DNA from 4 places in the Streptomyces sp. NPDC006510 genome. Region 4 is predicted to be linked to each of the others. Evidence: riboswitches for the same ligand, from Rfam matches in the RefSeq annotation. Region 4 holds a riboswitch; each other region holds the start of a gene.

Region 1 (7,685 bases), on a different contig from region 4:
AGGGTTTGCGTACGGACCACTGGGTGACCGGCATGGCCTGCCGCCAGCCGGTGAAGCCGCCGACCGGCACGGCATGCGCGACCGCGAGCCGGACCAGGTCACCGCCGTGCCTGTGGTGTGCCTCGGCGAGCAGCGCCTCGGACTCCAGCGTGACCGTATTGGCGACCAGGCGTCCGCCGGCCGGCAGCGCGTCCCAGCAGGTGTCGAGAAGGCCGGGCGCGGTCAGCCCGCCGCCGATGAACACGGCATCAGGTGTGGGCAGTTCGGCCAGGTTTCCGGGGGCCCGGCCGGTGACCACACGCAGGGCAGGTACCCCGAGACGGTCGGCGTTGCGTGCGATGCGTTCGGCCCGCGCCGGATCGCGTTCCACGGTGATCGCCCGGCAGGACGGGTGGCTCCGCATCCATTCGATCGCGATGGACCCCGAGCCTCCGCCGATGTCCCACAGGAGTTCGCCGGGGGCGGGCGCGAGCACACCGAGGGTCGCGGCCCGGATGTGCCGCTTGGTGAGCTGCCCGTCGTGTTCGTACGCCTCGTCGGGCAGGCCCGGGACGGCACCGAGGCGCGGGGTGCCGGGGGCGCGCCGGCATTCGATCGCGATGATGTTCAGCGGGTCGCCCGGTGGGTGCGGCCAGTGGTCCGCGGTGCCCTCCACGCAGGCTTCGTCCGCTCCGCCGAGCTGTTCGAGCACGCGCAGACGACTCGGGCCGAAGCCCTGTTCGCGCAGCAGCCCGGCCACCGCGGCCGGAGTGCCGGCGTCCGCGCTGAGGGCCAGTACCCGTCGGCCGTCGTGCAGTGCGGCGGCCAGCCGGGCGGCGGGGCGGCCGACCAGGGTGACGACCTCGGTGTCCTCCAGCGGCCAGCCGATCCGGGCACAGGCGTAGGACACGGACGACGGGTGGGGCAGGATCCTCAGCGCGTCGGCGCCGAGCACTTCGGTGAGTGCCCGGCCGATGCCGTAGAACATCGGGTCGCCGCTGGCCAGGACGGCGATCCTGCTCCCGGCGTGCGCGGCGAGCAGGCCGGGGACGGCCGGCCGCAACGGCGAGGGCCACGGCACCCGTTGCCCCCGGCAGGCCGGCGGGAGCAGGTCGAGTTGCCGCCCGCCACCGATGAGAACCTGTGCGCCGGCCAGTTCCGCGCGCGCCGCGTCGGGCAGTCCCGCCCACCCGTCGGCGCCGATTCCCACGACGGTCACCGCAGGTGGGACGGGTTGTTCGGGTGGTGCGAGAGTCACGGCCGGTACCTCGGTGTTCAGGGGATGACGCAGCCGAACTCTACTGTCCGGCCATGATCGGGCGACGGCCAGGTGGCCGCCCCGAGCCTGCTCCAGGGTCTTTCTTTTGGATCAGGCCGGACCCCGCGAGCCCGGCCTGATCCGAACGAAAGGCCCTAGGCAGTCGCTTTCCTCAGATATGCGGCAAGTGAGCTGATGGCCGCGGGATTGCGCGGACTTTCCACCAGGTCCGCGTAATCGAGGACAAAGATGCGATCGTTCTTGATGGCCGAGACGTTCGCCAGCGGCGGATAGGACTTCAGGAATTTCTCCTTCTGCGCCGCGCCGGTGTCACCGTAGTCGTTGATCACGATCACCTCGGGGTCACGTTCGACCACGGTCTCCCAGCCCACCGTCACCCAGCTGTCCTTGAGGTCCTTCATGACGTGATCACCACCCGCCTTGGTGATGATGTCGTGCGGTCCGGCGTAGGCACCGGAGGTCAGCGGCTTGTCCCGCCCGTCGTCGTAGAGGAAGACCCGCGGGCGGTCAGCACCCTTCGGCGCCGCGGCCTGCGCTTCGGCCACCTGCTTCCGGAACGTCGCGATGAGGGTGTCCGCACGGTCCTCCACGTCGAATATCTTTCCCAGGTTCCGCAAATCGGTGTAGAGCGCATCGAGTGGCGCCATCACCCCGCGTGCTTTCCCGCGGCCGTTGCGGCACGACTCGCTCAGCAGATATGAGCCGATGCCCACTTTTCGGAGCTCGGCGGGAGTGAACCCGTCGCCCTCGTTGAATCCGTAGTTCCATCCTGCGAAGACCAGATCGGCACGGACGTCGAGGACCAGCTCCTTGTTGATGCTCTTCCTGGAAAGCCACTTGGTCCTTCGGTAGCCGTCCTTCCAGGGAACGGACGTGAGGTCGCCCTTGTCCTCGGGCATCACATAACCCGCCATGTGGACCTCGAGTCCGAGCGCGAACATGATCTCGGTGATGCCGACGTCATTGGTGACCACGCGCTGCGGGGCCTTGTCGTAGGTGTTCTGCCGGCCGCAGTTCTCGATGGTCACCGGATAGTGGTCCCCGGCTGTGCGAGCACCACTCCTCTCTTCCTGGCGAGGGGTGATTTCCGCACCGCAGCCGGTGAGGACCAGGACGGCGGAGAGCACGAGTGCGGCGGGGCGTACGGGGTTGGGCATGGGGGAAGCGACTCCTCAGGAATCGGATCGAGCGGGGCGGAGACGGTCGAAGAGCAGCTGTACGGCGCCGGTCTCCGGATGCGGGACGCGGTGTGCCCGTACGCCGAAGACCTCGGCCAGCAACTCGGGGGTGAGCACGTCGTGCGGAGCGCCGGACGCGACGATCCGCCCGCTGTCGATGACATGGAGCAGGTCGCAGTGGAGTGCGGCGAGATTGAGATCGTGCAGCGCGGTGAGGACGGTCAGCCCGCTGTCGCGTACCAGCGCCAGCACTTCCAGTTGCTGTGCGATGTCCAGATGGTTGGTCGGTTCGTCGAGCACCAGCAGCCGGGGCTGCTGTGCCAGGGCGCGGGCGATCAGCACCCGCTGCTTCTCGCCGCCGGAGAGGGTGAGGAAGCCGCGGTCGGCGAGGTGGCCGGCGCCGACTCCAGCGAGCGCGGTCCGGCACGCCTGCCGGTCCTCGTCGGTGGTCCGGCCCACCGACGACTGGTGCGGCAGCCGGCCCATCGCCACGACCTCGGCAACGGTGAAGTCGAATTCGGTGACCGCCTCCTGGGGCAGTGCGGCCAGCCGACGGGCGCCTTCGCGTGCGCTCATCGCGTACAGGTCCTCGCCGCCGAGCCGCACCGTGCCGGCCGAGGGACGCAGCGCCCGGTAGACGCAGCGCAACAGGGTGGACTTCCCACTGCCGTTGGGCCCGACGAGACCGACGAGCTGCCCCTCCGCCGCTCCCAGCGTGACCTCCTCCACCAGCCGCGCGCCGGCGATCTCGACCGTCAGATCCTCGATGTCGATCCGCATCACGCGCCTCCGAACGTGTAGGAACGACGGCGCATCAGCAGTACGAAGCACGGCACGCCGATGACCGCGGTCAGCACGCCCACCGGCAGTTCGGCGGGCGCGAGCACCACCCGGGAGAGGATGTCCACCCAGATCAGCAGAACAGCGCCCGCCAGTGGTGCGACGGCCAGCAGCCGGCGGTGGTCCGCGCCGACCAGCATCCGTACGGCGTGCGGCACCATCAGGCCGACGAAGCCGATCGCACCGCTCACCGCGACCACCGCCCCCGTGACGGCCGCGGAGACCAGGAACAACTCCTTGCGCAGCCGCCCCGCGTCCACGCCCAGCGCGGCCGCGGTCTCGTCGCCCATGGCGAGGGCGTTCAGCCGGCGCGCCGACCAGGCGAGGTGGGCGAGACCGCCGAGCACGGCCGCCGCGGCGATCGGCACGGAGGACCAGTTGGCTCCGCCGAGGCTGCCGAGCATCCACATCATCGCGGAGCGGGCGGCTTCACCGCGCTCGGCCGCGAAGACCATGAACGTGGTGACGGCCGAGAAGCCGTAGTACATCGCGGTGCCGGTCAGGACGAGCCGCACCGGGGTCAGACCGCGAGCGGTGCGTGCGATCGCGTACACCAGCATCATGGCGAGGAGCGCGGACAGGAACGCCGCCGTGGACAGCGCCCAGATGCCCAGCGCGCCGAAGGCTCCGAAGATGAGCACGGCGTTGGCGCCGACGGCCGCACCCGAGGAGATCCCGAGGACGAACGGGTCGGCGAGGGCATTGCGGACCATGGCCTGTACGGCGACGCCGATGGCCGCGAGTCCGGCCCCGACGACCGCGGCCAGCACAGCCCGCGGAAAGCGCAGTTCCCAGACGATGGTGTACGCCGGGACCTGGTCGGGGGTTATTCGGCCGCCGGTCAGCCCGGCCCACAGACAACGCAGCACTTCGCCCCAGGTGAGCCCCGACGCCCCGATCCCCGCCCCGCAGACGAGCGAGACCAGGAGCACGGCGCACAGGGTGATCAGGAGCAGCGGCAGTGACACACGCCGGGGCGGCGCGGGCCCTGATCCGGCGCGGGACGTGCGCGACGGCACGGCAGGTCTACGGTCGAGGGGTGTGGCCACGGGCGGATCGCTTTCGCCTCGGGCCGTGCACCTACGTGATCAAAGGAGCAGCCCGGACGCGGAGCGCCCTGCGCAGCACCACTCGCAGTCCACGGCGAATTGACAGGAGCCTTCACCACCGCGGGTAATCGGGCTTACGGGGCCACATGCCAGGCTCCGCCTACCGTTGCGGGTCAGCGCCGGATTTCGACCGGACTTCCCCCGCGGGGCACTCGCAGCTTAGCGTGAATGCCCTGATTCATCGTCAGAGGGTGATTCCGGTACGCCCCGGACCGCGCACGGCCGCTACTCGCGAGCCGCACCCGCTCTGCGCGCCGTGCGATGCGCCCGGTCCAGCACCAGCATCAGCAGGCCCGCGAACCCGGCGAGACCGGCCCCCGCGATCTGCTGCGGGCCGCTGACCCCTGCCTCGGACACCGAACCGACGTAGCCGATGCCCATCATGCCGATCAGGGCCCCGGACGGGACACCGCCGAGCAGGCGGCGCAACGCCACGCCGGTGGCCACCGTGATCCCGATGACGGCCAGGAACACGGTCGCCGTCACTCCGAACGCCCCCGACCCCATGTGGGCGGAGCCCACGAGCGAGACCACGCTCACCACGCATGCGGCCGGCCACAGGAGGGCCGTGACGGCGAGTGCCCATGCCCCTCGGCAGAAGGCGGCCCGCACGGTCGGATCGACGACCGCGGCAGCGTCCTGGAACTCGGCCCGGTTGCGGGTGCGGTACTCCGCCACGACGCGCGGGACGCAGAAGGCTGCCACGACACCGGCTGCCACTCCGACCCCGACCAGTAACCAACCGTTGGATCCACCCGCCCCGTCGGGCGGTGACACCGCCGCCCGGCAGAAGCCCTCGGTCACCGGAGCCGGCCCCCTGTCCCCCCACCGACGCGCCCCGGCCGGCGAACACGGCCACGTCACCTGTGACTGCACACGGAGCCGAGGTTGACGAAGACGAATACCGCGGCAAGGGCGCTGAGGAGAGCTCCGTGGCCGCTGGGGGGCTTGCAGGCGGTCGTGGACAAGGACCTCGCCTCGGCGGCTCCGGCCGCGGAACTCAAGGCGGACATGCTCGCGATGCCCACGGACGGCGACTTCGTCAGTGAGAACTGAGGGACGCCCGAACAGCGGGGACATTCTCACGGCATCACCGGAGGCGATCCCCCGACCGGCCTTTGCCGAAGGCGCGATGAAGCCGAAGGCCGACGCCGCCGTGCGGGTCGCCAGGGCCGGCGGGCGGGCGCTCGTCGGCCCGCTCGAACGGCTCGATGACCTTCTCGACCGGAACATCGGCACGGAGATCCGCCCGGATGTCCCGGACGGAATCGTCTACGTCCGAGCTCTCGGGGCGGCCCGTTGCCGTGCCCGCCGCCCCGGCCGGGCCGTTGCGTTCAGTCCTGGCGCTTGCGCCGCGCGGCAGCCGCGTGGCGGCCTGTCACCAGGTGTTTGCCGGCCAGCTTTTCGACGCCCACGACATCGCGCTCCGCGATCGCCCGGTACAGGCCCTCGTGCTCGTGTGCGACGCCTTCGAGGTCGTCGTGCTGCCCCAGCAGCCAGCGCATCCTGCTGCGGAGGGTGGTCTGGAGCTCGTTCAGGAGTTCGTTGTCGGCCAGCGCGGTCACCGTCTCGTGGAAGTCCGCGGCAGCCCGGCGGGCCCGTACGGCGTCCCCCTTGTCCGCCGCCTTCCGTTCGGCGTCGAGATCCGAGCGGAGCTTCTCGAGTCCCGCGCGGGTACGCCGTTGGGCGGCGAGCCGGAAGGTCAGCGTCTCAAGGGCCGCGCGGACCTCATCGAGGTCCTCGATGTCCGCAGGCGTGAACTCCCGCACAACGGCCCATGTCCGCGGCCTCGGCGTCACCAGCCCCTCGGTGACCAGTGCCTTCAGGGCCTCTCGGACGGGCAGCCTGCTCACCCCGAGCTCCGCGGCGAGCTCGCGCTCGACGAGCTTGCTGCCCGGCTCACGCACACCGTCGATGATCTCGTCACGCAGCAGGCGTGTGACCCGCTCCGACTCGGGCTCGAAGTCCTCAGACCCTGTCATGTCCTCAATTCTCTCATCACTCGGCGTCAGCATTCGGTATGCCGTCCGCGGTACGGGGGTGCTCAGACCGGTGCGTAGCCGCGTGCGCGGACCAGGTTGCGGGCGAGCCCGGTGAAGGCGCGTGCGGCGGCGCTCTCGTAGGCGCTCTCCCGGTGCAACAGGGTGGCGACACGGGCGGGCAGCGGAGGGTCGATGGGGATGGGCGTGAGGTGCGGGTGGTCGTCCGTGACCGCGTCGGGCAGCACGGCGGCCAGCAATCCGGTGCGCCGGACGATTTCCGTGAGGGCCTGGATCGTGTTGGCCTCCACCGCGATCGGCGGGCTGACGCGATGCTGGGCGAAGTAGCTGTCGATGTGAGTTCGGGTGGCGAAGTCGCTGCTGAGCAGCGCGAGTTGCTGATCGGCCAGGTCACGCACCGGCAGCGGCCGGTCGCCTCGGTCCCGGGCGTGGTGCGTGGCGACGACGAGGCTGAGGGTCTCGGTGAACAACGCGGTGGCGGTGATGCCTGGCGGATGGGATCCCGCGAAGGCGATCCCGAGGTCGAGATCGTCGGCCAGAAGGCTCGTTTCGATGCGGTCCTGCGTCATTTCCCGCAGCTCCAGCGTGATGCCGGGATGGTGCGTGTGCAGCGCCTCCACCAGCGGGCCGATGAGATACGCGGTGAAGGTCGGCGTCACCGCCAGGCGCAGATGCCCCCGGGAGAGGTCGGCGACATCGAGGACGGCACGGTCGGCGGCGGCCAGCTCCCGCAGCGCCCGCTTCGCGTAGTGCACATAGGCCTCGCCCGCGTCGGTGGGGCGGACCCCACGGCCACTGCGGTCGAGCAGCTGGACGCCGACAACTCGCTCCAACTGCTTGATCTGCTGCGACAACGTCGGTTGCGAGATGCGCAGCTCTTCGGCCGCGCGCGTGAAGTTGCCGTGCTCGGCCACCGCGATCAGATAGCGGAGGTGACGCAGTTCCGGACCCATACCCGAAGTATAGAGAAGCCCAATCGATATTCCCGCAAGGAGACCTTGCCGCCTATGACGCCCTGGTCGGCGGCCCCACCCACGGCACCTCGGACTCGCCGGCGCCTCGCGCTCACCGGCCCTCGCATTCACTGAGCCCCCGAACCATTGATGTGATCTATATAAATTATGGATAGCAAGACTTGGACGCTATAGGACGACGTCATGCATGGTGGATCTCGTCAGCCCGTCGGGCCGACCTTCATCGAAGGGAGTGACCGATGCACGACCTCACGGACGGCCTCGCGCGTTTCCACCGCGACGTCTTTCCCGCAAAGGCGGGGTTCTTCGCCCGCCTGGCCACGACT
Region 2 (7,685 bases), on a different contig from region 4:
CCGAACGACTGAGCGCACTCCCGGCTGTCACCGATGGGCCCGGTCCTCCTCATGAGGGTGACCGGGCCCATCGGTTTCCGCTCCCGGTTGGCCGCCAACTGCCATTCATCCATGGGTAGTTGACGCGCGTCGACTCGTCCGACAGGCTCTCTCCCCACACCTCCGTCACGGTAGGGAGCCCTCTCATGCTCAGACGTACCGCACGACTCCTGCTCGGTCTTGTCATGACCATGGCTTTCGCCTTGGGTGGTGCCGTGGTGACCGCCGGCACCGCACAGGCCGACGGCTGCTACAGCTGGACCCGCACACTGTCCCCCGGTGCCACCGGCAATGACGTCGTCCAGCTCCAGATACGGGTGGCCGGCTACCCCGGCTACAACTCCGTACTCGCCATCGACGGCTCCTACGGACCGGCCACCACCGCCGCCGTCAAGCGCTTCCAGGCCGCCTACGGCCTCGCCGCCGACGGCATCGCGGGCCCGGCCACCCAGGCCAAGATCTACGAACTCCAGGACAATGACTGCACCCCGGCGCACTTCACATACGCCGAGCTCAACCAGTGCAACTCGACCTGGGCGGGTGGTGCCGTCGCGGCCGGCACGGCGAAGGCCAACGCGCTGAGCACCATGTGGAAGCTGGAGGCGCTGCGGCACGCGCTCGGTGACCAGTCCATCCGGGTCACCAGCGGCTTCCGCTCCGTGTCCTGCAACAGCGCGGTCGGCGGTGCGTCCAACAGCCGCCACATGTACGGCGACGCGGCCGACCTCGGCGCCGGACCGCACTCCCTGTGCACCATCGCCAAGCAGGCCCGCAACCACGGCTTCAACGGGATCCTCGGCCCGGGATACCCGGGCCACGGCGACCACATCCACGTCAACCAGGGCCCCAGCCACTACTGGTCGGCGCCGAACTGCGGCGTCTGACACCTCCCGCACACGGGGAAGGGGCCCCGGAATCCGCCCGCCGGACCAGGGTCCCTTCCTCGCGCCTCAGGAGAGTCCGTTGTGCCGGCTCACGCCACTTCGATCACCGCGGACGGACCGCGGAAGGTGCGGCGGTAGGCATTCGGCGTGGTGCCCAAGGAGCGTACGAACTGGTGGCGCAGCGCGGCGGCGGTACCGAAGCCGGTGCGCCCGGCGATGGTGTCCACCGTTTCGTCGGAGGTCTCCAGCAGGTGCTGTGCCAGGAGTACCCGCTGGCGCAGCAGCCAGCGGTACGGAGTGGTGCCCGTCTCCTGCTGGAAGCGGCGGGCGAAGGTGCGCGGCGACATGTGCGCCTGGGCGGCCAGTTGCTCGACGGTCATCTCCTGGTCGAGGTGGCGCTCCATCCAGACGAGGGTCTCGCCGACGGTGTCGCAGCGGGTGCGGGGCAGCGGGCGCTCGATGTACTGCGCCTGACCGCCGTCCCGGTGCGGCGGCACCACCATGCGGCGGGCGATCGCGTTGGCGGCGTCGGGGCCGTACGCCTGCCGGACCAGATGCAGGCAGGCGTCGATCCCGGCCGCCGTGCCCGCCGAGGTGATGACCTGGCCGTCGTCCACGTACAGCACATCGGGTTCGACGACGGCCCGCGGGAAGCGGCGGGCCAGCTCCGGGGCGTGGCGCCAGTGGGTGGTGCAGCGGCGCCCGTCCAGCAGTCCGGCCGCGCCGAGCACGTACGCGCCGGAGCAGACGCTCAGCACGCGGGCGCCCCGGTCCACGGCCCGGCGCAGGGCGTCGAGGACCTCTTCGGGGTACTCCCGGTTCATGAAGTGGCTGCCGGCCGGCACGGCGATGAGGTCGGCCTCCTCCAGCCGGTCGAGGCCGTGCGGCGTGCTGATGGTGAAGCCGGCATGGGTCCGGAGCGCCGGGCCCTCGGCGGAGACCACGGCGAAATCGTGCACCGGCAGTCCCTCGTCGCTGCGGTCGAGGCCGAAGACCTCGCACAGCACACCCAGTTCGAAGGGGTGGACCTCGTCGAGCAGCAGAGCGGCGACATTTTTCAGCATGGCGTCAGTGTGGCAGTAATTCGATGTTCCATGACAGTCCTGCCACTGCCGCAATCCGTCCGCGCGGACGAGAGTAGAGCCATGAACACATTCCAGAACGTCCTGGGCATAGTCGCACTTATCGCTCTCGTCCTGTTGCCCACCCTCGTCGGGCTCGCCCGCGAGCGCCGCATCGACCGCGAGCTGCGCGCCGCGGAACGGGCCCGGAACGACGGACCGCCGGATACGGCGAGCGCCGCGCAGCCCGTGACGGCTGCGCGGCGCCCCTGCCTCAGAAGCTGGGCCAGGATCTAGCGCCCCTCGGCACTGGAAGCGCCCCTCGGTACTAGAAGTCGTCGTCGAAGGCGACCGAGCCCTCCACCGCCACCTGGTACGCGGACGGCCGGCGCTCGAAGAAGTTCGTCAGCTCCTGCACGCCCTGGAGCTCCATGAACGAGAACGGGTTCTCGGAGCCGTAGACCGCCGGGAAGCCCAGCCGGGTGAGCCGCTGGTCGGCGACGCACTCCAGGTACTGCCGCATCGACTCGGTGTTCATGCCGGGCAGGCCGTCACCGCACAGATCACGGCCGAACTGGAGCTCCGCGGCCACGGCCTCCTTCAGCATGTCGGTGACCTGCTGCTGGAGCTCGTCGTCGAAGAGGTCCGGCTCCTCCTTGCGGACGGTGTCCACGACCTCGAACGCGAAGTTCATGTGCATCGTCTCGTCACGGAACACCCAGTTGGTGCCCGTGGCGAGACCGTGCAGCAGACCCCGCGAGCGGAACCAGTAGACGTACGCGAACGCGCCGTAGAAGAACAGCCCCTCGATGCACGCCGCGAAGCAGATCAGGTTCAGCAGGAAGCGGCGGCGGTCGGCCTTCGTCTCCAGGCGCTCGATCTTCTCGACCGAATCCATCCACTTGAAGCAGAACTGCGCCTTCTCACGGATGGACGGGATCTCCTCGACCGCGTCGAACGCCGCCGCCCGGTCGTCCGGGTCGGGCAAGTAGGTGTCCAGCAGCGTCAGATAGAACTGGACGTGCACGGCCTCCTCGAAGAGCTGCCGCGACAGATACAGCCGCGCCTCGGGGGAGTTGATGTGCTTGTACAGCGTCAGCACGAGGTTGTTCGAGACGATCGAGTCACCCGTCGCGAAGAACGCGACCAGCCGGCCGATCATGTGCTGCTCGCCGGGGGACAGCTTGGCGAGGTCGGCGACGTCGGAGTGCAGATCGACCTCCTCCACCGTCCAGGTGTTCTTGATCGCGTCGCGGTAGCGCTCGTAGAAGTCCGGGTAGCGCATGGGCCGCAGGGTCAGTTCGAAGCCCGGGTCCAGCAGGTTCTTGTTCTCGGTGGTGCTCATTACTGGCAGGCCTCGCAGGACTCGGGGTTTTCGAGGGAGCAGGCGATCGCGTCCGCGTCGGGCGCCGAAGCCTGCTGTACGGGAATGGGGGCGGCGGCCGCGGCCTGGCCGGAGGCGGCACGGGCGATCCGGGTCGCCGGGCGCGAGCGCAGGTAGTACGTCGTCTTCAGCCCCTGCTTCCAGGCGTACGCGTACATCGAGGAGAGCTTGCCGATCGTCGGCGTCTCCAGGAACAGGTTCAGCGACTGGCTCTGGTCCAGGAACGGCGTACGGGCCGCCGCCATGTCGATCAGACCGCGCTGCGGGATCTCCCACGCCGTGCGGTACAGCGCCCGCACCTCCTCCGGGATCCAGGCGAAGCCCTGCACCGAACCGCTGGCCTCGCGCAGCGCCTCACGGGTGCGCGCGTCCCACACCCCGAGCTGCTTCAGCTCATCCACCAGATACGCGTTGACCTGGAGGAACTCACCGCTGAGCGTCTCGCGCTTGAACAGGTTGGAGACCTGCGGCTCGATGCACTCGTACACGCCCGCGATCGAGGCGATCGTCGCCGTCGGCGCGATGGCGAGCAGCAGCGAGTTGCGCATCCCGCTCTTCGCGACGCGGGCGCGCAGCGCCTCCCACCGCTCCGGCCAGTTCAGCTCGGTGTCGTAGTGGTCGGGGTGCAGCACACCGCGGGCGGCACGCGTCTGGGACCAGGCCGGCAGCGGACCGGACCTCTCGGCGAGGTCGCAGGACGACTCGTACGCGGCGAGCATGATCCGCTCGGAGATCTTCGTGGAGAGCGCGCGGGCCTCGGGGGAGTCGAAGGGCAGCCGCAGCTGGAAGAAGACGTCCTGGAGACCCATGGCGCCCAGGCCCACCGGGCGCCACTTCGCGTTGGAGCGGCCGGCCTGCTCGGTCGGGTAGAAGTTGATGTCGACGACCCGGTCCAGGAAGGTCACGGCGGTGCGGACGGTGGCGTCCAGCCGCTCCCAGTCGATGTCGCCGTCGGCGACGAACGCGCCGAGGTTGACCGAACCCAGGTTGCAGACGGCCGTCTCGCCGTCGTCGGTGACTTCGAGGATCTCGGTGCACAGATTCGACGAGTGGACGACGCTGCCCGGCTCGGCGGTCTGGTTCGCGGTCCGGTTGGAGGCGTCCTTGAACGTCATCCAGCCCTGGCCGGTCTGCGCGAGGGTGCGCATCATCCGGCCGTACAGCTCACGGGCCGGGAGCGACTTGCGGGCCAGCCCCGCGGCCTCCGCGGCCCGGTAGGCGGCGTCGAACTCCTCGCCCCACAGGTCGACCAGTCCGGGCACGTCGGCGGGCGAGAACAGCGACCACTCGCCGTCCGCGTCGACCCGGCGCATGAACTCGTCCGGGATCCAGTGCGCCAGGTTGAGGTTGTGCGTGCGCCGCTGGTCCTCACCCGTGTTGTCGCGCAGCTCCAGGAACTCCTCGATGTCCGCGTGCCAGGTCTCCAGGTAGACGGCGGCGGCACCCTTGCGGCGGCCCCCCTGGTTCACCGCGGCGACGGAGGCGTCGAGCGTCTTCAGGAACGGCACGATGCCGTTGGAGTGCCCGTTGGTGCCACGGATCAGCGAACCGCGGGAGCGGATGCGGGAGTACGACAGACCGATGCCGCCCGCGTGCTTCGAGAGCCGGGCCACCTGGTGGTAGCGGTCGTAGATCGAGTCGAGCTCGTCCAGCGGGGAGTCCAGCAGATAGCAGGAGGACATCTGCGGGTGCCGGGTGCCGGAGTTGAACAGCGTGGGGGAGGAGGGGAGGTAGTCGAGCCGGCTCATCAGCCCGTACAGCGCCGCCACTTCGTCCACGGCGCGCTGCGACTCGTCCTCGGCCAGCCCGGACGCGACCCGCAGCATGAAGTGCTGGGGCGTCTCGATGACCTGACGGGTGTGCGGGTGGCGCAGCAGATAGCGGCTGTGCAGGGTCCGCAGCCCGAAGTAGCCGAAGCGGTCGTCCGCGCCGTCGGCGAGCGCACGCTCCACCAGCGCGTCGAGTGCGGCCGCGTGGCGGGCGACGAACCCGGCGGTGCGGTCAGCGATCAGGCCCTCGCGGTGCCCGACGGCGACCGAGGCGGAGAAGGAGACCGCGCCCTGACCGGCCGCCTCGTCCGCGATGGTGAGGGTCAGGAGCCGGGCGGCGAGCCGGGAGTAGGCGGGGTCCTCGGAGATCAGCCCCGCGGCGGCCTCGGTGGCCAGCGACCGCAGCTCGGCCTCGTCCGCCCGCGCGCTGCGGCCGCGCAGCGCGGCAGCGGCGACCCGGCCGGGGTCGGTGTCGGGCAGATCGGCGGTCAGGTCGGTCAGGGTCCGCAGCAGTGCGGTTCCCGGTCCGTCCTGTGCGGCGGCCCCGGACTCGGCTGCTGCGGACGCGGCGACTGAAGCCGGATCGGCTGGCGCGATGGTCACGTGGTGCTCTCCCTCGCTCGGCTCTGGGCCGGCGGGGAACGGGGCAGCCGGACGGACGCACACCCGGGCAGGGCGGCACTCCGCACGGCGTCCACCGGCCCAACCGCGAGGCCCGGACGTCTGGGCATCCGGTTCGGTCGAGCCGGATGCGCTGCCGGCAGGTCATCGGACTGGCTCGGGGTGCACAAAAGCGCACTGAATACACCGTTGCGGGACAGTTCCGGATTCGCACCGGATTCCCCTGCGGCGACAGCGAGGATGAGCATACATGTGGGGGCTGCCCGATGAGGCAGCCCCCACATGTTGTGTCACTCGGTCGAGCCGGGCCCACAGAATGAGCCGTACGGCCCTTTCCCGGGCCGGTGGGCCCCGATCGTGCCGACGGCCCGCCGCGCCCCGCTGGAGGGGGCTCGACGGGCCGTCGGCAGGCCGTGGGCCGCGTCGTCAGTGACCGCCCGGCGCCCCCGCCGTGGCCGGCGGGAGCTTCGTGCTGACACCCGGGTCGCCCGCGTCGGCGGTGTAGTCGGCCGGGGAGGTCTCGTCGATCCCGGCGGGCGCCTTCATAGCGTTCAGGACGAAGGTGAGCGCCACCGTCACCACCACGTTCAGCACGAACGCGGTGAGGCCGATGTAGCCGATCTCGCCGATCCCCGGGATCTCCTTGGACGAGCCGCCGAAGTGCGCCTGGGTCGGGCTGGCGACACCGTACGCGGCGACCGTCCCGTACACCATGCCGACCGCCCAGCCCGCGAGCAGCGCCCAGCGGTGGAACCAGCGGGTGAACAGGCCGCCGACCAGGGCCGGCATCGTCTGGAGGATCCAGATGCCGCCGAGCAGCTGGAAGTTGATCGCGACCGTCTTGTCCATGGTGAGGACGAAGGCGAGCGCGCCGACCTTGACCAGCAGCGACACCAGCTTGGAGACCTTGGTCTCCTGCTCCGGGGTCGCGTCCGGCTTCAGGAAGTCCTTGTAGATGTTGCGGGTGAAGAGGTTCGCCGCGGCGATCGACATGATCGCGGCGGGCACCAGCGCGCCGATGCCGATGGCGGCGAACGCGACGCCCGCGAACCAGTCCGGGAACATGTTCTCGAACAGCTGGGGAATGGCCAGCTGACCGTTGTCCACCTTGATCCCGGCGGCGATGGCCATGAAGCCGAGCAGCGCCAGCAGACCCAGCATCAGCGAGTACAGCGGCAGGATCGTGGTGTTGCGCCGGATCACGTTGCGGCTGCGGCTGGAGAGTGTCGCCGTGATCGAGTGCGGATACATGAACAGCGCCAGCGCCGAGCCCAGCGCCAGGGTGGCGTACCCCCAATGGCCCGCCTCGCCCGGCGCGAGCGCGCCGCGCGGCTTGCCGGTGGCCGGGTTGGTCTGCGAGAACGCCTCGCCCGCCTTGGCGAAGATGTCGTCGAAGCCGCCGAGCTTGATCGGGATGTAGATGATCGCCACCGCGATGACCAGGTAGATCAGCCCGTCCTTGACGAACGCGATCAGCGCGGGCGCCCGCAGACCGGACGAGTAGGTGTACGCGGCGAGCACCGCGAACGCGATCAGCAGCGGCAGGTCCTTGATGAACCAGTGGGTGTTCTCGCCGCCGCCGACGCCCATCACGTCCAGCACCGCCTGGATGCCGACGAGCTGGAGCGCGATGTACGGCATCGTGGCGAGGATGCCGGTGACGGCGACCGCCAGCGAGAGGCCCTTCGAGCCGAAGCGCCCGCGCACGAAGTCCGAGGTGGTGACGTACCCGTGCTTGTGCGAGACCGACCACAGCCGCGGCAGGAAGGTGAAGATCAATGGATACACGAGGATCGTGTACGGCACGGCGAAGAAGCCCGCTGCGCCCGCCGCGTAGATCGCCGCGGGAACGGCGACGAAGGTGTACGCGGTGTACAGGTCGCCGCCGAGCAGGAACCAGGTGACCCAGGTGCCGAACGACCGTCCG
Region 3 (7,685 bases), on a different contig from region 4:
TGTCGTCGGGGCCGTAATGATCGACAAAGGCCCAGGCTCCGACCATCCGGCGGCCCAGGTTGGGCAGCAGCCTGCGGACCTCGGTGGACTCGCCCAGCCGGACGTGGCGGGGTGTGAGGAGTTCACGTACGGGCTCGGCGACGACGAAGCCCCGCCCTCCGCAGACGGAGAGTGCGGCCTGGCGATCGAGATTGCTCATGGCGCTCAACCTATTCCTGTGCGGGCCCGTGAGTACTGGTACCCACGCCGACAATTTAGTGGAATATTCAATCATCACTCGGCGTTCCGGCAATCGCAGGGTGGTCGAGCGACAGCTGGGCCGGCGGTTGGACGGAGCCGGGCACGATCCGGACGGTCCGTGACAGAGGAGGGCAAGTGAGCGACACCTACTACGAGTTCGGTACGGCTGCCGATCGCTGGGACCGTGCGCAGATGTTCTTCGAGGCGAAGGAGTACATGACCGCGGCCCGGATCCTGGAGGGGCTGGTGGAGGAGGTCCCGGAGCAGGTGTCGCCGCGTCTGCTGCTGGCCCGGACCTACTACCACTCGGCACGGCTCGGCAAGGCCGAGACGGAGCTGCGGGCGGTGCTGGAGCGCGACCCGGTCGAGCACTATGCGCGGCTGATGCTGGGCCGCACCCTTGAGCGCCAGGGGCGGAGCGCGGAGGCGGCCGGTCATCTGCGGATGGCGGCGGCGTTCTCCGGGGACTTCGACTTCGATGCGGGCCGGAAGGACAGCCAGGGTCCTGCCGCCGGGTGAGTCCGGGAGGAGCCCGACGAGCCCTCCGGACCCCCGCGGTCGGCGGGCGTCTCCCGGTCAATTCGGATGACGTCCGCCCGGCCCGCGTGATACTTCACTCGCCCATGACCGATCTTGAGACCCCGCGCCTCCTGCTCCACCCGATGAACGCCTCCGACGCCTTGCGGGTGGTGTCGGGCACGCCGGGAGACGGGGCCCTCTGGGCGCCCGGCTACCCGTCCCCCGGCGAGGTGGCCGCGGCCGGGCGCTTCCTCGACACCTGTGCGACGACCGGCGACCCCAGCCCCTTCGGCTCGTACGAGATACGCCGGCGCACGGACGGACTGGTGATCGGCGGAATGGGATTCCACGGCGCGCCGGACGAGAACAGGCACGTCACGATCGGTTACGGCCTGGTCCCCTCGGCCCAGGGGATGGGTTACGCCTCCGAGGCCTTGCGCGCCCTGCTCCTGTTCGCCCGTGATCAGGGGGTGAGCTGTGTGCACGGTGACACCGACCTGGGCAACATCGCGTCCCAGCGCGTCATGGAAGCCGCCGGCATGCACCTGGTGAAGGAGGACGAGCGGTTGAAGCACTACCGGATCGACTGGGTCCCGCAGACCGGGGAGTGACCCGTGGCCGTCGAGCGCCGGACCGGCCGGTGCGCGGCAGCGGAACGCCGGAACCCCGCCGGGAGCTCCCGGCGGGGTTCCGCTCATCGGCCCGCAGGCGTTGATCCGGTCAGCCGGCCGCCGGAGCTGCCCGGTTCGCGGGGCCGTTTCCTGTTGTGACGGTGCCGGTCCCCGGCGCGAGCAGCCGGTCCGTCAGAGCGCCGAAGACGAGACCGAAGGTCACCCAGAGGGTGGCCTGCACGGCGAGGGTGCTCAGACGGAACTCCCACAGCAGGGCGGCCGGGAAGTCCTTGCCCACTTCGTTGTACGAGGGCAGGAACGCGTAGGCGAGCCCGATCACCAGGAGGTAGGCGGCGGTTGCCGTGATCGTCGCGTTCCAGTTGCCCAGCCCGTGAGCCAGCCGCCTGCCGAGAATGACCGCGGCGACGGCCAGCAGCACGCTCAGGGCGACCATGAGGAAGAACAGCGCGGTACGCCGGCCGATGGTGTCGGGGTTGCCGACGGCAGGTGGGTTGGCCGGGTACTTCAGGAACGGCACGACGTACACCGTCAGCAGGGCCGCACCCGCGATCAGGGCGGCCGTGGCCCGCGGGCCGAATCTGCCGATCCGGCCGAGGGCGTAGCAGAAGACGAGGGCGGCGATACCGCCGACCGCCACACCGAAGACCAGTACCCCGGTGGCGAGGCCGACGGTGGACTGCACGGTGCGGCTGACCAGCTCCTCGCCGCCGTCATGGTGGTGGTTGTGCGACTCCTCAAGGGCGATGGCCGCGTCCACACGCGACTCGCCGAGGAAGTAGGCGACGAGCAGAGCGAGCACACCCGCGGCGAGGCCGGCCAGCATGCCGCGGACGAGCAGAGCTCTGACAGATATGGAGTTCATGAGGTTTCCCCTGGATCGGACGGTACGTCAGTGGCAGGGGAAACCGAGGAGGTGGCGGCCGTCGTGGACCCACTCGTGGACACCTTCGCCGGAAATGACCGCGGTGGCGCCCTGCTCGGCGCCGACGAAGTACAGCAGTACGAGCATGAGGATGCCGAAGAAGACCGCCCAAGGGGCAATGGCCTTCGGGGAGATGGGAGTGATCGCCGGTACGGCGGTGGGGGGCGCAACGGTCTGTGCCATGGCAGAACCTCCTGAGGGAACACGCGTCCCGATCGTGGTGCCTGAGGCGTAGGTGCCGGGTCTGACTTCCCGCGCGGAGGCGGGTTCACAGTGGCGCGACCGTGCCGGATTCTCACCGGACTTCCGTCGCACCTACGCCATGTTCGTCGTGACGATACTCCTTGGAGGCGGCCCCTGCCATGGTGCCGACGGCGAACCGGACCGCCCGGATGCCATGGTGGGCACACCCGAGGGGCCAGAGTTCAAGGAGTTGACCCGGTCATGGCGATACAGGTGATGTTGATCTCACCGGCGCTCAACGCCGCGCTGCGCGAGGCCCGTTTCGACGGTGACGCACCGCTCGACGCGGCCGGGGCCCGCCACGCCCGGGCCGTCGCGTCAGCGGTGCCCGCCGCCGACCGGTATCTGCGCGGGCCGTCCGAGCGATGCGCCGGGACTGCCGACGCGTTGGGGCTTCGCGCCGGGCCCGAACCGGCCGTCCGTGGCTGGGACATGGGCCGGTGGAGCGGCCGACGGCTGGCAGCGGTGAGCGCGGCCGAGCCGGAGGCGGTCTCGGCCTGGCTGACCGACCCTGCGGCAACTCCCCATGGTGGCGAGTCCCTGCTGGAGCTCTGCGCCCGGACCGGACGCTGGCTGGAGACACTGGAGTCCACCGAGGGCGACGAGGGCCACCGCGTACTGGGGGTCGTCGAGCCGGCGGTGGTGCGGGCGGTGGTCGTCGTGGCACTCGCCCTGCCGGTGGAGGCGTACTGGCGGCTGGATGTCGCCCCACTCACACTGACCGGGCTCGGTGGACGGGCCGGCCGGTGGAACCTTCGGTGCGGACAGCCGCTGTCCCCCGCACCGGGCGACTGATCCCGGACCCCCCTCGCGCAACCGCTGGATGCAAGAAGTGTGGTCCGTACCAAGGTCTTGACACCGCTTTGGTTCACTTCTTAAATCACATACAGAACCAAGACCTCTCCCTGCTCCCCCCACAACGAGCATTTGTCATATGCATGGCAAAAGCTCGACTGCTCCATTCCGCACGGGAAGGAAACCCCATGACCTCCCCCCGCCTCCCCCGCCGCCTGCTCGTGGCCGCGATCTCCGTACTCACCCTCGTATCGGCCTCTTCCGGTCTCGCGGCCGGAACGCCCGCGCCCGGAGCCCGGGCCGCGGCAGCAACGTTCACCGATGACTTCGCCGGCCCCGCCGGCTCCGCCGTGGACAGCGCCAAGTGGCAGACCGAGACCGGCGACAACGTCAACAACCATGAACGGCAGTACTACACGGCCGGGAACAGCAACGCGGCACTCGACGGCCAGGGCCATCTGGTCATCACCGCGCGCCGCGAGAGTCCGAACAACTACCAGTGCTGGTACGGCACTTGTGAGTACACCTCGGCACGGCTGAACACCTCCGGCAAGTTCACCCAGACATACGGGCACGTCGAGGCGAGGATGAAGGTGCCGCGCGGTCAGGGCATGTGGCCGGCCTTCTGGATGCTGGGCGACGACATCGGCCAGGTCGGCTGGCCCGACTCGGGCGAGATCGACGTCATGGAGAACGTCGGATTCGAACCGTCCACGGTCCACGGCACGTTGCACGGGCCGGGCTACTCCGGTTCCGGTGGCATCGGCGCCGCCTACACCCTGCCCGGCGGCCAGGCGTTCGCCGACGACTTCCACACCTTCGCGGTCGACTGGGCGCCCGGCTCGGTGACCTGGTCGGTGGACGGAAACGTCTACCAGCGCCGTACGCCCGCCGACCTCGGGGGCAACGCCTGGGTGTTCGACAAGCCCTTCTTCCTGATCCTGAACCTCGCGGTGGGCGGCTACTGGCCGGGCGACCCCGACGGCAGCACCTCCTTCCCGCAGCAACTCGTCGTCGACCACGTGCGCGTCACCACCAGCGATCTCCGGCCGCCGGCCTGACCGTTCGGCCGGGTCCGGTCCGTCGGCCCCTGCCGGTGAGTCCTGGTCACAGCATCCGCAGCGACTGGTTGCGGCCGCCCCGCCCGCCGAGGATGGCGAGCGAACGCGTCGCCATCGCCCGCGCCCTCGCACCGTCGCCCGGCATCCTGTTGTGCGACGCGCCCGGCACCCGTACACGAAGTCGCTGCTGGCGGCCGTCGTCACGGCCGGTACGGATGCCGCCCCGTATCGAGGGCCTACGCGTCCCGGTACGCCTCCAGCAGGCGCAGCCAGACCTCGCTGATCGTCGGGTACGCGGGTACGGCGTGCCACAGCCGGTCGATGGGGACCTCGCCCGCGACCGCGATCGTCGCCGAGTGCAGCAGCTCGCCGATGCCCGGTCCGACGAAGGTGACACCGAGCAGGACCTCCCGGTCGAGGTCCACGACCATGCGGGCGCGGCCCCGGTATCCGTCCGCGTACAGGCCGGAACCGGCCACCGCGGCGAGGTCGTGATCGACGGCCCGCACCCGGTGGCCGGCCCGCTCGGCCTCGGCGAGGGTGAGGCCGACCGAGGCGGCCTCCGGGTCGGTGAAGACGACCTGGGGGACGGCCGCATGGTCGGCGGTGGCGGCGTGGGCGCCCCAGCGGTCGGTCTCCAGCAGCGGTACGTCGGCGGCGCGGGCGGCGATCGCGGCGCCCGCGATGCGTGCCTGGTACTTGCCCTGGTGGGTGAGGAGCGCCCGGTGGTTGGCATCGCCGACCGCGTAGAGCCAGGTGGTGCCCTCGACGCGGCAGCTGTCGTCGACGGGGAGCCAGGTGCCGGGCTCCAGGCCCACCGTTTCCAGTCCGAGGTCGTCGGTGCGCGGGGCCCGGCCGGTGGCGAAGAGGATCTCGTCGGCCTCGATGCGTCCGCCGCCGTCCAGTTCCACGGTGACCGGGCCGTCCGGCACCGCGCGCCGTACGGCGGCGACCGAGGCCCCGGTGCGGATGTCGGCGCCCGCCTCGGTGAGGGCCTGCCCGACCAGTTCGCCGGCGAAGGGCTCCATCTTCGGCAGGAGGCCCTTGCCGCGGATCAGCATCGTCACCCGGGCGCCGAGGGCCTGCCAGACGGTGGCCATCTCCACGCCGACCACGCCGCCGCCGACGATCACGAGGCGGCCGGGTACCTTCCTGGCACTCGTCGCCTCCCGGCTGGTCCAGGGCCTGACCCCGTCGATGCCGGGCAGGTCGGGGACGACGGCGCGGCTGCCGGTGCAGACGGCGACGGCATGGCGGGCGGTGAGCCGGTGTTCCGTGCCGTCGGGCGCGGTGACGGACACCGCCTTCTCGCCGGTGAGCCTGCCCCGGCCCCGGTAGATGTCCGCGCCGATGCCCTCCAGCCAGGCGACCTGTCCGTCGTCCTTCCAGTGCGATGCGTACGCGTCACGGTGGGCGAGGACCGCGGCGGTGTCCAGCGGCCCCTGCACGGCGTCGCTGAGGCCCGGGACGCGGCGGGCGTCGGCGCGGGCGACCACCGGGCGCAGCAGGGCCTTGCTGGGCATGCAGGCCCAGTAGGAGCACTCGCCGCCGATCAGCTCCGACTCGACGACCGCCGTGCTCAGTCCGGCGGCACGGGCCCGGTCGGCGACGTTCTCACCCACCGGACCCGCTCCGATCACCACGACGTCGTACTCGGCGTTCAGGGAAGCATCTGTCATGGGGACAGTCTGGTCGTGGGTGTGCGCGACGGCCACATGGGCAGGCGGAATAGCGCAGGTGCAGGCACCGTTGTTCGGACAGTTCCGAGCGGGCACAGGAAGAGGTAACAGACAATGAGCACCATTGAGCTCACCAAGGAAAACTTCGATCAGGTCGTCAGTGACAACGACTTCGTCCTGATCGACTTCTGGGCTTCCTGGTGCGGCCCGTGCCGGCAGTTCGCGCCGGTCTACGATGCGGCTTCGGAGCGCCACGACGACCTGGTCTTCGCCAAGGTCGACACCGAGGCGCAGCAGGAGCTCGCGGCGGCCTTCGAGATCCGCTCCATTCCCACGCTGATGATCGTCCGGGAGAACGTGGCGGTGTTCGCGCAGCCCGGAGCGCTGCCGGAGGCAGCGCTGGAGGATGTGATCGGGCAGGCGAGGAAGCTGGACATGGACGTGGTCCGCAAGTCCATCGAGGAGCAGCAGAAGGGGCAGAGCTAGGGTCTTTCGTTTGGATCCGGCATGGTCCAAACGAAAGACCCCAGGGCCGGAAAGGCCCTGGGCTTCCCGGGATCCGTGCGCTCCCTGCGCGCCCTGCGCTCCGTGCGCGGATGACGGGCCCGGCCGGACCGGCCGGGCCCGTCATCGTGTCCGGGAGCGGGCGGCACGGCCTCAGCGCTCGGCTTCGGCGTCCCGCTCCTTGATCCGGGCCGTGAGGCCGAAGGCCAGCTCGGCGCCGTCGACCAGCAGGGCCTCCACCGCGTGCGTCGTGGGGTCGATGTCCGCGACGATGCCTTCGCCGGAATACCGGGGGTAGCCCGATGCCCCCGTCTCACCGGTCGCCGACACGACCGCCGAGCGGATGGCACCGCCGGTCTCGCCGGCATCGGGCTCGGCCGCGTCGTCCTCGGCGGCATCGTGCTCGGCCGCGCCGGGCTCGGCCGCGCCGGCGGTGTCCTCGGCGAAACGGGGAACCAGCAGGATCTCGTAACTCTCCGGATGACTCATGGTCATGACGCTAGGCAAGCGGCGCGCGGTGCGCACGTTGCCGCGCTGCCGCACGCTGCGGTCCGACCGCCGCGCCCGGTCCCGGCGCCCTCAGCCCGACTCGCGCCGGACCACCCCGACCCGCAGCAGGTCGTGGTGTTCGGGGGCACCTCCGGGGTGCCGCACCAGCCGGTCGACGAGGTCCGCCAGTGGCTGGGCGGTGGCCAGCTCCATGCGTACGGTGCTGAGCCGGGGCCGCAGCAGCCTGCCCAGCATCAGGTCGTCGGCACCGACCACGGCGGTCTCCCGGGGCACGTCGATGCCCGCGTCCTTGAGGGCCCGCATCAGGAGCATCGCGTACTCGTCGTTGTAGGCGAACACGGCATCGAGGTCCAGGGTGCGCCAACGGGCTGCCAGCCGGGCGGCCGACTCCTCGTCGTACCGCAGCGGCAGCGGCTCGACCCGGGCCCCGTGGAACTGTGCGGCCTGCCGGGCCCCGGTCAGCCGGGGTTCGGCGAACATGCCCAGACCACATTCCTCGGGCATGACCACGCCGATGCGGCGCCGGCCGTGCTCCAGCAGATGGCCGACCGCGCAGCTGCCGACCTCCCGCTGGTCCATG
Region 4 (7,685 bases):
ATCTGCTGACCTGGCTGGTCGGACTGCCGTCCAGCTCATCGCACGCACTGTTCGGCGGCCTGATCGGCGCGGCCGTGATGTCGGCGGGCTGGTCCTCCGTCAACGGCGGCACCGTCGTCACCAAGGTGCTGCTCCCCGCGGTCGCCGCCCCGATCGTCGCCGGACTGGCCGCGCTGCTGGCCACCCGGCTGACGTACCGGATCGGTGGGAAGGTCCGCAACGACGCCCAGGAGAAGGCCACCGCCAAGGGTTACCGCGCCGGCCAGATCGCCTCGGCCGGACTGGTCTCCCTCGCCCACGGCACCAACGACGCGCAGAAGACCATGGGCATCATCACCCTGGCCCTGGTCACCGGCGGTGTCCTGCACCCGGGCGCCAACCCGCCGGTCTGGGTCATCGTCTGCGCCGGTGCGGCCATCGCGCTCGGCACCTACCTGGGCGGCTGGCGCATCATCCGCACCATGGGCAGCGGCCTCACCGACCTCAAGCCGCCGCAGGGCTTCGCCGCCCAGACCAGTGCCGCCACGGTCATCCTGGCCTCCTCGCACCTCGGTTTCTCCCTCTCCACCACCCAGTCCTGCTCCGGCGCCGTGATGGGCGCGGGCCTCGGCCGCCAGGGCGGTGTGGTCCGCTGGTCCACCGCCACCCGGATGTTCGTCGCCTGGGGTCTGACCCTGCCGGCCGCGGGTCTGGTCGGCGCGGGCGCGGAGCTCCTCACCAAGCAGGGCACCTGGGGTGTCGTCGTCGTCGCGGCGCTGCTGGTCGTGGGCTCCGGTGCGATCTGGCTGGTGTCCCGCCGCAAGCCCGTCGGCCACGGCGATGTCGCGCCGGCGGACGGCGACGCCGAGCCCGCGGGCGTCGTCACCACGGCCATCGCCGCCGTCAGCCCGCCGCCCACCACGGCCGCGGCCCAGGCACCGGCGCAGAACCTCATGACCACCATTCCGGCCCCGGCCGGAACCACCCAGGACCCGGCGCGACCCGCCACCGTCTGAGCCGGCCGACAGGTCAGCCGTCTAAGGATTCAGCATGAACATCGACTGGGCAGCCCTCGGCTCCGTATTCGGCGTCTCCCTCGTTGTCACCGTCGCGCTGGTGGGCCTCTTCACCCTGGGCATCGTCGGCCTCTCCAAGCAGCCGGAACCGGCGGCGCAGGGCGGCTCCGGCGGCTCGCTGCTGCTGGCCCGCGCCGGCGCGTACGTCTGCTTCGCGCTGTGCGCGGCGGCCGTCGCGTACGGGATCTATCTGATCGTCGCCTGAGCCACACCCGCGCACGCTCCCCCGTCGGGCCGGACACCACAGGTGTCCGGCCCGATGTGGGTATCAGCACACTGCGCCGCCGCAGGTCAACAGCAGGTTGACGGGCGTTCGCAGAGCGTGGTGGACTGCCGGAGCCAATTACGGCGACAGCAGAGGAAGCCGGTGCGAATCCGGCGCGGTCCCGCCACTGTCACCGGGGAGCGGTCCCCCACACCGGAAGTCACGGCACGCGCGAGCGGGCTGGAAGGCCGGGGGAACCGCGGATCCGGGAGCCAGGAGACTCTCGTCGCCGGTCACGTCGAACCAGGGCGCGGACCCTGAGTGAGGACATATCGCCATGCCCGGCAGCCGTGCGTCCGCTGTTTCGGCGCTCTCGACGAGAGCCGCCTGTACGAAGGTCCTCCGAGGCGCGACGGCCGGCTGAGCCGTGCGAGCCGACCGCATCTTCGCGTACGGCGCCACGGCCGGTCTGATCGGCGATCTGCTGCTCGGTGACCCCCGCAGGGGGCACCCGGTCGCCGCCTTCGGGCGGGCCGCGGCGGGCGTCGAGCGCCGGCTGTGGCGCGACCACCGCGGGTGGGGCGCGCTGCACACCCTGGTCTGCGCCGGAGGCGCCGCGGGTGGTGCCGTGCTGATCACCCGTGCCGTGCGCCGCAGCCCCACCGCCTCCGTGGCACTGACCGCGGCCGCCACCTGGTCCGTCGTCGGCGGTACGTCCCTGGGGCGTGAGGCGCGGGCCATCGGCGGCGCCCTGGCGGCCGGTGACATCGATCTGGCCCGTGCGCGGCTGCCGCATCTGTGCGGGCGCGACCCGCAGTCCCTGGACGGACCGCAGATCGCCCGCGCCGTGGTGGAGTCCGTGGCGGAGAACACCTCGGACGCCGTGGTCGGCGCCCTGGTGTGGGGCGCGCTGGCCGGAGTCCCGGGGCTGGCCGGCTTCCGGGCCGCCAACACCCTCGACGCCATGGTCGGTCACAGATCGCCCCGTCACCGGCGCTACGGCTGGGCCTCGGCCCGGCTCGACGACCTCGCGGGCTGGCCCGGCGCCCGGCTCACGGCCCTGCTCGCCGTGGCCGCCGGGGGACGGCCGCGAGGAGCGGTCCGCGCCTGGCGGGCCGATGCCGCCAAGCACCCGAGCCCCAACGCGGGCCCGGTGGAGGCCTCGTTCGCGGGTGCGCTCGGCGTACGGCTCGGCGGGACCCTCGCGTACGGCGGCCGGGTCGAGCACCGCCCGGTGCTCAACGGGGAGACCGGCCGGGCGGTGGAGGTCGAGGACATCGAGCGCGCGGTGCGGCTGTCGCGCCGGGTGAGTGCGCTGGCCCTCGGCGTGTGCGTGGCGGGACGGCTCGGCGCGGCCCTCGCCGCACGCCGGATCGCGGAGCGCCGCATCGCCGGAACGAACGTGGCGGGACCTCGCATCGCAGGACGGAGAAGCACATGAGCGGCGGGCTGCTGGTCGCCGGAACCACTTCCGACGCGGGCAAGAGCGTCATCACGGCAGGCATCTGCCGCTGGCTCGTGCGCCGGGGCGTGAAGGTGGCGCCCTTCAAGGCGCAGAACATGTCGCTCAATTCGTTCGTCACCCGCGAGGGCGCCGAGATCGGGCGCGCCCAGGCCATGCAGGCCCAGGCGGCCCGCGTCGAGCCGACCGCGCTGATGAACCCGGTCCTGCTCAAGCCCGGCAGCGACCGCTCCAGCCAGGTCGTCCTGATGGGGAAGCCGGTCGGCGAGATGAGCGCACGCGGCTACCACGGGGGCCGGCAGGAGGCGCTTCTCTCCACGGTCGTGGACTGCCTGGAGCAGCTCCGGGGCACGTACGACGCGGTGATCTGCGAGGGGGCGGGCAGCCCGGCCGAGATCAATCTGCGGCGCACGGACATCGTGAACATGGGCATCGCACGGGCGGCGCGCTTCCCGGTGGTGGTCGTCGGCGACATCGACCGCGGTGGCGTCTTCGCCTCGTTCTTCGGTACCACGGCGCTGCTCGGCGCGGAGGACCAGTCGCTGATCGCCGGCTACCTCGTCAACAAGTTCCGCGGCGACGTGTCGCTGCTGGAGCCGGGCCTGGAGATGCTGCGGGACATCACCGGTCGGCCGACGTACGGGGTGCTGCCCTTCGCCCACGGCCTCGGCATCGACGAGGAGGACGGCCTGCGGGTCTCGTTGCGCGGAGCCGTGCGCGAGTCGGTTGTCGCGCCACCGCACGGCGAGGACGTGCTGCGCGTCGCGGTGTGCGCGGTGCCCCTGATGTCGAACTTCACCGATGTGGACGCGCTGGCCGCCGAACCCGGCGTCGTCGTCAGATTCGTGGACCGCGCCGAGGAGCTGTCCGACGCCGATCTCGTCGTCGTGCCGGGCACCCGCGGCACCGTGAAGGCGCTGGCCTGGCTGCGCGAGCGCGGCCTCGCCGACGCGCTGGTGCGGCGCGCGGCCGAGGGCCGGCCGGTGCTCGGCATCTGCGGCGGCTTCCAGATCCTCGGCGAACACATCGAGGACGAGGTCGAGTCCCGGGCCGGTCACGTCGACGGCCTGGGTCTGCTGCCGGTACGCATCCGCTTCGACCGCGAGAAGACCCTGGCCCGGCCCGTCGGCGAGTCGCTCGGCGCGCCGGTCGAGGGGTACGAGATCCACCACGGCGTGGCGGACGTACGCGGCGGCGAGGCGTTCCTGGACGGCTGCCGGGTCGACGCCGTGTGGGGCACCCACTGGCACGGTTCGCTGGAGAGCGACGAGTTCCGCCGCCGCTTCCTGACCGAGGTCGCGCGGGCCGCCGGCCGGCGTTTCGTCCCCGCTCCCGACACCGGTTTCGCGGCGCTGCGCGAGGAGCAGCTCGACCGCCTCGGCGATCTCGTCGAGGAACACGCGGACACCGACGCGTTGCTGCGGCTCATCGAGTCGGGCGCCCCGTCGGGGCTTCCCTTCATCGCCCCCGGAGCGCCCGGAGGACGCCGATGAACGGTGTGTCCCGAGGCCGCTTTTTTCATGCCCATTCATCCGCAGGAGGGATCGCCCCGTGAGCACGCATTTCCCGTTCACCGCCGTCGTCGGGCAGCAGGACCTGCAACTGGCCCTGCTTCTCAACTCCGTTGCGCCGAACATCGGTGGCGTGCTCGTACGGGGCGAGAAGGGCACCGCGAAGAGCACCGCCGTACGCGCGCTCTCGGCACTGCTGCCGGAGGTGGACGTCGTCTCCGGCTGCCGTTTCTCCTGCGATCCCGTGTCGCCGGACCCGGCGTGTCCCGACGGCCCCCATGAGATCGGGACCGGCGTGTCGCGGGACGCCCGGATGGTGGAACTGCCGGTCGGCGCGTCCGAGGACCGGCTCGTCGGGGCGCTCGACATCGAACGGGCGCTGGCGGAGGGCGTGAAGGCGTTCGAGCCGGGCCTGCTGGCCGACGCACATCGCGGGATTCTCTACGTCGACGAGGTCAACCTGCTCCACGACCATCTCGTGGACCTGTTGCTGGACGCGGCCGCCATGGGTGCCTCGTACGTCGAGCGCGAAGGTGTCTCCGTACGGCACGCGGCGCGTTTCCTGCTCGTCGGGACGATGAACCCCGAAGAGGGCGAGCTGCGGCCGCAGTTGCTCGACCGCTTCGGGCTGACCGTCGAGGTCGCCGCGTCCCGGGAGACCGATCAGCGGGTCGAGGTCGTACGGCGGCGGCTCGCCTTCGACGACGACCCCGCGGCCTTCGCCGCCAAGTGGGCCGACGACGAGGACGCGTTGCGGGCGAGGATCGTCGCCGCGCGTGCGCTGCTGCCCGAAGTGCGGCTCGGGGACGCGGCGTTGCGGCAGATCGCGGCCACCTGTGCAGCCTTCGAGGTCGACGGGATGCGCGCGGACATCGTGATGGCGCGGACGGCCACCGCACTGGCCGCCTGGGCGGGACGTACGGATGTGCTCGCCGAGGACGTGCGGCAGGCGGCCCTGCTCGCGCTCCCCCACCGGCGCCGGCGCAATCCGTTCGACGCGCCGGGCCTCGACGAGGACAAGCTCGACGACACGCTGGAGCAGAACAGCGGCGAGGACGACGACCCGGACCCGGACGGCCCCGGTGGCGGCGGCCGGCCCCCGCGGGGCGACGGCCCCGACACGCCGCCGCAGCCCGAGGGCGAGGCCGGCGACACGCCCGCGCCGTCCGTGCCCGGCCAGGGACAGGAACAGGGCCGGGGGCAGTCCGCCGGGAACGGTGAGCAGCAGCCAGTACGGGCTGCCGAGCCGTTCCGCACGAAGATGCTGAGCGTTCCCGGTCTGGGCGAGGGCGCGGCGGGGCGGCGGTCCCGGGCGCGTACCGAGCACGGGCGTACGACCGGCTCGCGGCGTCCGCAGGGTGCCCTGACCAAGCTGCACCTGGCGGCGACCGTGCAGGCCGCCGCCCCGCATCAGCGGGCGCGGGGGCGGTCCGGGCGCGGGCTGGTGGTCCGGCGGGACGATCTGCGGCAGGCGACGAGGGAGGGGCGCGAGGGGAATCTCGTGCTCTTCGTGGTGGACGCCTCCGGGTCGATGGCCGCCCGGCAGCGGATGGCCGCCGTGAAGGGTGCGGTCCTCTCGCTGCTGCTGGACGCGTACCAGCGGCGGGACAAGGTCGGGCTGATCACCTTCCGGGGCAAGGACGCCGAGGTGGCGCTGCCGCCGACCTCGTCGGTGGACGCGGCGGCGGCGCGGCTTGAGCAGCTGCCGACCGGCGGCCGCACCCCCGTCGCGGCCGGGCTGCTGAAGGCCCATGAGGTGCTGCGGGTGGAGCGGTTGCGTGATCCGTCACGGCGGCCGCTGCTGGTCGTGGTGACCGACGGGCGGGCGACCGGGGGGCCCGAGCCGGTGGCGCTGGCGTCCCGGGCGGCGCGGCTGCACGAGGCGGAGGGCATCGCCTCCGTCGTCGTGGACTGCGAGTCGGGACCGGTACGGCTCGGCCTCGCGGGAAGCCTCGCGCACGATCTCGGGGGCAGTGCCGTCACGCTCGACGAGCTGCGGGCCGACTCGATCGCCGGGCTCGTCAAGGACGTTCAGGAAACCAACAGGAGGGCTGCGTAATGCCGCAGGGACAGCCGACCACCGTGCCCGACGACGGGCTCACCACCCGTCAGCGCCGTAATCGTCCGCTGCTGATGGTGCACACCGGCATCGGCAAGGGGAAGTCGACCGCGGCCTTCGGGCTCGCGCTGCGGGCCTGGAATCAGGGGTGGCCCATCGGCGTCTTCCAGTTCGTCAAGTCGGCGAAGTGGAAGGTCGGCGAGGAGAACGCGCTGAAGGTCCTCGGCGCGAGCGGCGAGGGCGGCTCCGTCGTCTGGAACAAGATGGGCGAGGGCTGGTCGTGGGTGCAGCGCGACGACCAGCTGAACAACGAGGAGGCGGCGCGCGAGGGCTGGGAGCAGGTCAAGCGCGACCTGGCCGCCGAGACGTACCGGCTGTACGTCCTCGACGAGTTCGCGTACCCGATGCACTGGGGCTGGGTCGACACCGACGAGGTGATCGACGTGCTGCGCAACCGTCCCGGTGCGCAGCATGTGGTCATCACCGGGCGCAACGCACCGCAGAAGCTGCTGGACGCCGCCGACCTGGTGACCGAGATGTCGAAGGTCAAGCACCCGATGGACGCCGGTCAGAAGGGTCAACGGGGCATCGAATGGTGAGGGCCCGGCAGTGAACGTTCCTCGTCTGGTGATCGCCGCGCCTTCGTCGGGCAGCGGCAAGACCACCGTCGCCACGGGGCTGATGGCCGCCTTCGCGGGGCGGGGCCTCGCCGTGTCCCCGCACAAGGTCGGGCCCGACTACATCGACCCCGGCTATCACACGCTGGCCACGGGCCGGCCGGGGCGCAACCTCGACGCGTACATGTGCGGCCCCGACCGGGTCGCCCCGCTGTTCGCGCACGGGGCGCGGGGGTGCGACCTGGCGGTGGTCGAGGGCGTGATGGGGCTGTACGACGGCGCGTCGGGGCAGGGCGAACTGGCGTCGACCGCCCAGGTCGCGAAGGTGCTGCGGGCGCCCGTGGTGCTGGTGGTCGACGCGTCGTCGCAGTCGCGTTCGGTGGCCGCGCTGGTGCACGGTTTCGCCTCATGGGATCCGCAGGTGCGGCTCGGCGGGGTGATTCTGAACAAGGTCGGCTCCCAGCGGCACGAGGCGCTGCTGCGGGACGCGCTGGACGAGTCCGGTCTGCCGGTGCTGGGGGTGTTGCGGCGGGCCGAGCAGGTGGCCGTGCCGTCGCGGCATCTGGGGCTGGTGCCGGTGGCCGAGCGGCGGGGCGACGCGGTGGGCGCGGTCGAGGCGATGCGGGAGCAGGTGGTGGCGGGGTGCGACCTGGAGGCGCTGATGGCGTTGGCCAGGACCGCGCCCGCGTTGCCGGGTGAGGTGTGGGACGCGGCGGAGGCGATCGACGGCTGCGGCGGGCCCGTTCCGCTGCCCGTCTCTGTTGGTGACCGGAGCC

What was found. A riboswitch is a leader RNA that binds a small molecule or an ion and turns the genes downstream of it on or off. The one in region 4 is predicted to bind cobalamin.
Region 1: linked by a shared signal. The riboswitch ahead of ABZY11_RS40405 (iron ABC transporter permease) and the one ahead of ABZY11_RS25895 (cobalamin biosynthesis protein) in region 4 are both predicted to bind cobalamin.
Region 2: linked by a shared signal. The riboswitch ahead of ABZY11_RS30840 (ribonucleoside-diphosphate reductase subunit alpha) and the one ahead of ABZY11_RS25895 (cobalamin biosynthesis protein) in region 4 are both predicted to bind cobalamin.
Region 3: linked by a shared signal. The riboswitch ahead of ABZY11_RS34405 (CbtB-domain containing protein) and the one ahead of ABZY11_RS25895 (cobalamin biosynthesis protein) in region 4 are both predicted to bind cobalamin.

Annotation. Positions count from the first base shown of each region.
Region 1 is NZ_JBEXPH010000272.1:325-8,009, reverse strand. It holds gene cbiE (precorrin-6y C5,15-methyltransferase (decarboxylating) subunit CbiE) at 1-1,198, opposite strand, end outside; gene ABZY11_RS40415 (ABC transporter substrate-binding protein) at 1,393-2,415, opposite strand; gene ABZY11_RS40410 (ABC transporter ATP-binding protein) at 2,431-3,216, opposite strand; gene ABZY11_RS40405 (iron ABC transporter permease) at 3,216-4,325, opposite strand; cobalamin riboswitch at 4,427-4,567, opposite strand; gene ABZY11_RS40400 (hypothetical protein) at 4,611-5,090, opposite strand; gene ABZY11_RS40395 (hypothetical protein) at 5,274-5,441, shown strand; gene ABZY11_RS40390 (GntR family transcriptional regulator) at 5,720-6,367, opposite strand; gene cynR (transcriptional regulator CynR) at 6,430-7,338, opposite strand; partial or broken gene ABZY11_RS40380 (carbonic anhydrase) at 7,599-7,685, shown strand, end outside.
Region 2 is NZ_JBEXPH010000134.1:3,139-10,823, forward strand. It holds gene def (peptide deformylase) at 1-12, shown strand, start outside; gene ABZY11_RS30820 (D-Ala-D-Ala carboxypeptidase family metallohydrolase) at 186-923, shown strand; gene ABZY11_RS30825 (helix-turn-helix domain-containing protein) at 1,013-1,987, opposite strand; gene ABZY11_RS30830 (hypothetical protein) at 2,069-2,281, shown strand; gene ABZY11_RS30835 (ribonucleotide-diphosphate reductase subunit beta) at 2,313-3,329, opposite strand; gene ABZY11_RS30840 (ribonucleoside-diphosphate reductase subunit alpha) at 3,329-5,740, opposite strand; cobalamin riboswitch at 5,879-6,009, opposite strand; gene mctP (monocarboxylate uptake permease MctP) at 6,185-7,685, opposite strand, start outside.
Region 3 is NZ_JBEXPH010000170.1:1,685-9,369, reverse strand. It holds gene ABZY11_RS34425 (pirin family protein) at 1-199, opposite strand, end outside; gene ABZY11_RS34420 (tetratricopeptide repeat protein) at 376-759, shown strand; gene ABZY11_RS34415 (GNAT family N-acetyltransferase) at 864-1,370, shown strand; gene ABZY11_RS34410 (CbtA family protein) at 1,480-2,253, opposite strand; gene ABZY11_RS34405 (CbtB-domain containing protein) at 2,281-2,496, opposite strand; adenosylcobalamin (AdoCbl) riboswitch at 2,500-2,648, opposite strand; gene ABZY11_RS34400 (phosphoglycerate mutase family protein) at 2,758-3,351, shown strand; partial or broken gene ABZY11_RS34395 (glycoside hydrolase family 16 protein) at 3,540-4,394, shown strand; gene ABZY11_RS34390 (NAD(P)/FAD-dependent oxidoreductase) at 4,649-6,091, opposite strand; gene trxA (thioredoxin) at 6,206-6,577, shown strand; gene ABZY11_RS34380 (hypothetical protein) at 6,749-7,084, opposite strand; gene ABZY11_RS34375 (LacI family DNA-binding transcriptional regulator) at 7,175-7,685, opposite strand, start outside.
Region 4 is NZ_JBEXPH010000095.1:23,419-31,103, reverse strand. It holds gene ABZY11_RS25905 (inorganic phosphate transporter) at 1-995, shown strand, start outside; gene ABZY11_RS25900 (hypothetical protein) at 1,030-1,260, shown strand; cobalamin riboswitch at 1,412-1,543, shown strand; gene ABZY11_RS25895 (cobalamin biosynthesis protein) at 1,688-2,701, shown strand; gene ABZY11_RS25890 (cobyric acid synthase) at 2,698-4,215, shown strand; gene ABZY11_RS25885 (putative cobaltochelatase) at 4,274-6,292, shown strand; gene cobO (cob(I)yrinic acid a,c-diamide adenosyltransferase) at 6,292-6,891, shown strand; gene ABZY11_RS25875 (cobyrinate a,c-diamide synthase) at 6,902-7,685, shown strand, end outside.